2 linked regions of the Pigmentiphaga sp. H8 genome follow. The protein of the gene in region 2 interacts with the protein of the main gene of each other region in a pairwise test. Links are inferred from orthologs where the notes say so. Each region holds a gene or a part of one and is shown on either strand. Other genes may lie near its edges.

The links. Proteins that work in one complex are often made in the same cells at the same time.
Region 1: the proteins of eno (region 2) and rpe interact in binary tests that used the Escherichia coli proteins (3 or more experiments, as listed by UniProt). The link is inferred for Pigmentiphaga sp. H8 from one-to-one orthologs.

The regions. Positions count from the first base shown.
Region 1 is NZ_CP033966.1:5,020,992-5,023,855, reverse strand. What follows is about bases 73-2,864. They hold rpe (ribulose-phosphate 3-epimerase), read left to right. Parts: upstream 73-1,006; coding sequence 1,007-1,723; downstream 1,724-2,864. Other genes in these bases: EGT29_RS23605 (anthranilate synthase component I family protein), read left to right, coding at 2,742-2,864; EGT29_RS23610 (phosphoglycolate phosphatase), read left to right, coding at 1,752-2,462; apaG (Co2+/Mg2+ efflux protein ApaG), read right to left, coding at 513-887; EGT29_RS23625 (murein transglycosylase A), read right to left, coding at 73-298. Also shown: more of EGT29_RS23625, read right to left, coding at 1-72. UniProt on the Escherichia coli protein: Catalyzes the reversible epimerization of D-ribulose 5-phosphate to D-xylulose 5-phosphate.
Region 2 is NZ_CP033966.1:2,343,633-2,346,540, reverse strand. Bases 73-2,908 are described here. They hold eno (phosphopyruvate hydratase), read right to left. Parts: upstream 2,215-2,908; coding sequence 931-2,214; downstream 73-930. Other genes in these bases: kdsA (3-deoxy-8-phosphooctulonate synthase), read right to left, coding at 2,237-2,908; ftsB (cell division protein FtsB), read right to left, coding at 538-882; EGT29_RS11195 (hypothetical protein), read left to right, coding at 73-529. Also shown: more of EGT29_RS11195, read left to right, coding at 1-72. UniProt on the Escherichia coli protein: Catalyzes the reversible conversion of 2-phosphoglycerate (2-PG) into phosphoenolpyruvate (PEP). It is essential for the degradation of carbohydrates via glycolysis.

The sequences.
Region 1 (2,864 bases), 2.7 Mb from region 2 along the record:
GCTGCCAGGATCCTCGCACGAAGTGCTTGCTGCTCTGCAAGGCCGGCTTGCTGGACGGGCGGGGGACCGGCGGGGGCAGCGGCCGGGCGCTGTCGGGTACCGGCGCGGGCGCGGCCGTGGCCGGCGGGGCGGTCACGGCGGGCTGGGACGGCGCCGCGCCCGCGTCCTGCTGGGGCTGCACCGTGCCGGCCGGCTGCGCGCAGCCGGCCACGGCCGCGGCCAGGGCAAGCGCGGGCAGGGGGAAGCGGTTAAATTGGCGGCAATGCCAGTTTCTGGCAATGAACTCGCGAAGGGACATTATGTGGTTGCTCCTGCTGGAAGCGCTCCTGGCGCTTTCCATACTCGTCTTCATCGTGGTGTGGACCATGCGAGGTAGGGTCAATCCCCCCCCTACGCGCTCCGCGCGCCCCCCAGGGGGCGATGCGAGCGGACCGGCAAAGCCGGATCCGCTGCATCCTGTGTCCCCACCGTTGCGTTCTGGGACAGATGCCGGCGAGGAGTAGGGGCGCTCATCAGTGCAGCGTACGGGGCATGGCCAGGACGAATTCGGGGATGTCGACCTCGAAGGGCATGCCGTTCTCGCCGACGCAGTGGTAGGTGCCGCGCATGGTGCCGACCGGCGTCGAGAGCGGGCACCCGCTGGTGTATTCGAAGCTTTCTCCGGGCTGCAGCAAGGGCTGCTGGCCCACGACACCCAGGCCCCGGACTTCCTGTTCCTGCTGGTTGCCGTCGGTGATGATCCAGTGACGGCTGATCAACTGGGCGGGTTCGGATCCGCTGTTGGTGATGCGGATGGTGTACGCAAAGACGTACTGCCGCTTGCCCGGATCGGATTGGTCGGCCAGGTAGCGGGGCTGTACGGTAACCGTCAGTTCATGAGATTTCATGCGTGCGCCATAGGGGTCTGACAAGCTTCTACAATGGGAGGCATCCGGCCGGGCCGGCATCCGCGGGCTCGGCGTCCGCTGGGATGTCCCGCGGCTTGCTCCTGTAAACGGAATATCTTATGCCAGCCTTCACCATTTCCGGGCCCGCTTCCACGCGTATCGCCCCCAGCATTCTATCCGCCGATTTCGCCCGCTTGGGGGAAGAGGTGCGCAATGTCGTGGCCGCCGGTGCGGATTGGATACATTTCGACGTGATGGACAACCATTACGTGCCCAACCTGACCATCGGCCCCATGGTCTGCGAGGCCATCCGCCCCCACGTGCAGGTGCCCATCGACGTGCACCTGATGGTGGAGCCCGTGGATGCGCTGATCCCCATGTTCGCCAAGGCCGGCGCCGACGTCATCACCTTCCATCCCGAGGCTTCGCGCCACGTCGACCGCACCCTGGCGCTGATCCGCGACCACGGCTGTCAGGCCGGGCTGGTGTTCAATCCCGCCACGCCCCTGGACTGGATGGATTACGTGATGGACAAGCTGGACATCGTGCTGCTGATGTCGGTCAACCCCGGCTTCGGCGGCCAGAGCTTCCTGCCGTCCACGCTGGACAAGCTGCGCCAGGCGCGCGCCCGGCTGGACCGCTGGCAGGCGGAAACCGGCCGCGCCATCGCGCTGGAGGTCGACGGCGGGGTGAAAGTCGACAACATCGCCGCCATCCGCGCGGCGGGCGCCGATACCTTCGTTGCCGGGTCGGCGATCTTCGGCAAGCCCGACTACGCGGCCGTCATCAAGGAAATGCGTGCGCAGATCGCCAAGGGCGACGCGTCCTACGCCTGAGCCCGAACCCGGGAAGCAAGGAGCCAGCATGAGTTTTCGCGCCGTACTGATCGACCTCGACGGGACCCTGGTGGATTCCGTGCCCGACCTGGCGCGCGCCGCGAACATCATGCGGGTCGAGTTCGGCCTGGTGCCGCTGCGCGAGGACGTCATTGCCACCTTCGTCGGCAAGGGCATGGAGAACCTGGTGCACCGCGCGCTGTCGGGCAGCCTGGACGGCCGCGCCGAGCAGGAACGCTTCCCCGAGGCGCTGGACGTCTTCCGCGATGCCTACCAGGAGGTCAACGGCGAGACCGCCCGCATCTTCGACGGCGTGCTCGAGGGCTTGCAGGCCATGAAGGCGCAGGGCCTGCGCATCGCGGTCGTGACCAACAAGCCGGCCGAATTCACCGGCCCGCTGCTGGAACGGATCGGGCTGCGCGCCTATTTCGACGCCGTGGTCAGCGGCGACAGCGTCGCCCGCAAGAAACCGGATCCCGATCCCGTGCTGCACGCCTGCGAACTGCTGGGCGTCACGCCGGCCGAGGCCGTGGTGGTGGGCGACTCCATGAACGACGCGTCGGCGGCCAAGGCGGCCGGCTGCCGCGTGCTGCTCGTGCCCTACGGCTACAACGAGGGGCGGGATGTGCATGCCATCGAGTCCGATGGTATAGTTTCCACGCTTGTCGACGCGGCGCTGTGGATTTCCCAGTCGCAGGTCCTGTCCCGGACCACGGTGGTTCCGCCGGCGTCGTTCTAGTTCGTTGCTCCAGATACTCCCAGGGTCTTTCCCCGTACATATGGTTGCCATGATCCGGTCGTCCGCCCAACCCCGCGCCTGGTGGCGCTGGTGGCGTTCGTCTGCCGGGTGGTGGTGATTCTCTCCGGCCGTCAGCCAGCGCGCTGACCGGCCCCTAGCAAAAAACCCGATACGAATCTCCCCGCCCGAGTCCTGCCGGACCGTCGGGGCATGTCTGCTCGTGCGTTCCGGACAAGGTCTCCGGCGGAACCGCAACATTCCACGCGATACGAGGCAAGCATGACCGAAGTCGAATTCCAGGCCCTGGCCTCCCAGGGATACAACCGCATCCCGCTGGTGTCCGAGACCTATGCCGATCTGGATACCCCCCTTGGGCTCTACCTGAAACTGGCCCAGAGCGGG
Region 2 (2,908 bases):
TCCGGCGGCCACCGCCCAAGCCTTCGAACGCGCGCTGTCTCCCGCCCTGGGCGTCCGCGCCACGCCGAACCCGGACGAGCAGTTGTCCGCGGTGCGGGCGCGCATGGCAAGCTGGGCCCGCACCCACGGCCTGCGCATGGCGCGGCTCGAGCAACTCAGCCCGACTCCCGCCAGCTTCCAGGACTTCGCGGTCGGCCGCTCGGCGGGACCACGCGAACTCGACTACGACTACCAGCGCCTGCACCACGACACGGTCTACCTTTCACGCTACCGCGGCGGTATCGGTCCACGCTCGGGCCAGACCTTGTTCGACGCCAATACACTGGTGCTGCGGCTGACCTATCTGCACGCCCCCTATCTGCCAGGCATGCGCGCCCTGCTGCGGTCGTTGGCGAGCGCATCGGAAAGCGATGACTACGTGAAACAGGCTCGCGCGGCGGGCCTGCTGGTGATACGCCGCGAAATCGCCATGCCGATGCAGTCGGCGGCGCGCGAGCATGGCAGGAACCGGGATCTGCTCGGTCCCTAGGCCCGGCGTCAGCGCGAGCGGGGAGCGGCCGCCGGCCGGGAGGCCGGCTGAGCCGCGCTGGCCGGCACGGTGCCGGCCGGCGGGGTGTCGACGATCTGCACGAAGGCCTCGTTCTGGCGCAGCATGCCGAGTTCGTAGCGGGCCCGCTCCTCGATGGCGTCGGTCCCGCTCTTCAAGTCGCGTACTTCGGCATCCAGCGCGACGTTGCGCGTGCGCAGCTCGTCATTGCTATGCCGCTGGGCATCGAGCTGGCGCTCGAGTTCCCAGGTGCGCAGCCAACCGCCCTTACCCAGCCAGAGCGGATACTGGATCATCACCAGCAGCAAGGCGATTATCAGCGTGAGCAGGCGCATGGAGGCTCTTCCGTGGACCGCGCCGCACGGGCGGCGCGGCCGCGCGCATCAGCGCAGGTTGTAGAAAGCCTCGCGGCCGGGATAGTGGGCGACGTCACCCAGGTCTTCCTCGATCCGCAGCAGCTGGTTGTACTTGGCCATGCGGTCCGAGCGCGACATCGACCCCGTCTTGATCTGCAGCGCGTTGGTGGCCACGGCGATGTCGGCGATGGTCGTGTCCTCGGTCTCGCCCGAACGGTGCGACACCACGGCCGTGTAGCCGGCGCGCTTGGCCATCTCGATCGCCGCGAAGGTTTCCGTCAGCGTGCCGATCTGGTTGATCTTGATCAGGATCGAGTTGGCGATGTTCTGCTCGATGCCACGCTTCAGGATGCTGGTGTTGGTGACGAACAGATCGTCGCCCACCAATTGCACCTTCTTGCCCAGCTGCTCGGTCAGGTACTTCCAGCCGTCCCAATCGTTCTCGGCCATGCCGTCCTCGATCGAGATGATCGGATACTTGTCGCACCAGGTGGCCAGCATGTGGGTCAGTTCCTGCGCGCTCAGGGTCACGCCCTCGCCTTCCAGGCGGTACTTGCCGTCGCGGAAGAATTCCGAGCTGGCGCAGTCCAGGCCCAGGGCGATCTGGCTGCCGGGCTCGTAGCCGGCCTTCTCGATGGCCTGCAGCACGAGCTGGATGGCCGCCTCGTGGTTCTCGACGTTGGGGGCGAAGCCGCCTTCGTCGCCCACGGCGGTGGACATGCCCTTGTCATGAATCAGTTTCTTCAGCGCGTGGAAGACTTCGGCGCCCATGCGCAGCGATTCGCGGAAGCTGCTGGCCCCCACCGGCAGGATCATGAATTCCTGCATGTCGAGGTTGTTGTTGGCGTGCGCGCCGCCGTTGATGACGTTCATCATCGGGACGGGCATGCTCATCGCGCCGCTGCCGCCGAAATAGCGGTACAGGGGCAGGCTGCATTCCTCGGCGGCGGCCTTGGCCACGGCCATGCTGACGGCCAGCATGGCGTTGGCGCCCAGGCGCTCCTTGTTCTCGGTGCCGTCCAGTTCGATCAGGGTACGGTCCAGGAAGGCCTGTTCCTGCGCATCCAGGCCCATCAGCGCTTCGGCGATCTCGGTATTGACGTTCTCGACGGCCTTGAGCACGCCCTTGCCCAGGTAGCGCGACTTGTCGCCGTCGCGCAGCTCGATGGCTTCGCGCGCGCCGGTGGACGCGCCCGAGGGCACGGCGGCGCGGCCCATCGCGCCCGATTCCAGCAGCACGTCGCACTCGACGGTGGGATTGCCGCGGGAATCAATGATCTCGCGCCCGATGATGTCTACGATTGCGCTCATAGGAGTCCAGTCTCAAGAAAAGTTATTGGAAATCGTTTTCGAGGAACCCGTGACGCTTGGTCACGCGGTCGAGTTCTATCAGCGATGCCAGCAGGTCGCCCATGCGCGCCAGCGGCACGGCGTTGGGCCCGTCGGACTTGGCATGGGCCGGATCCGGGTGCGTTTCCATGAACAGGCCCGACACGCCCACGGCCACCGCCGCCCGCGCCAGCACCGGCACGAATTCGCGCTGCCCGCCGGAAGTGGTGCCCTGCCCGCCCGGAAGCTGGACCGAGTGCGTGGCGTCGAACACGACGGGGCAATCCGTTTCGCGCATGATAGCGAGCGAGCGCATGTCCGACACGAGATTGTTGTAGCCAAACGATGCACCGCGCTCGCACACCAGGATGTTGCCGCCGTCGCCGCCCGCCTCGACCGCGGCCTCGCGGGCCTTGGCCACGACGTTGACCATGTCGTGCGGCGCCAGGAACTGGCCCTTCTTGATGTTGACCGGCTTGAGCGTGGCCGCGCAGGCACGGATGAAATCGGTCTGGCGGCACAGGAAGGCCGGCGTCTGCAGCATGTCCACCACGTCGGCCACGGGGCGGGCCTGCTCGGTCTCATGCACGTCGGTCAGCACCGGCACGCCGACCTGCGCCTTCACCTCGGACAGCACCTTCAGCCCGAAGTCCATGCCCATGCCGCGGAACGACTG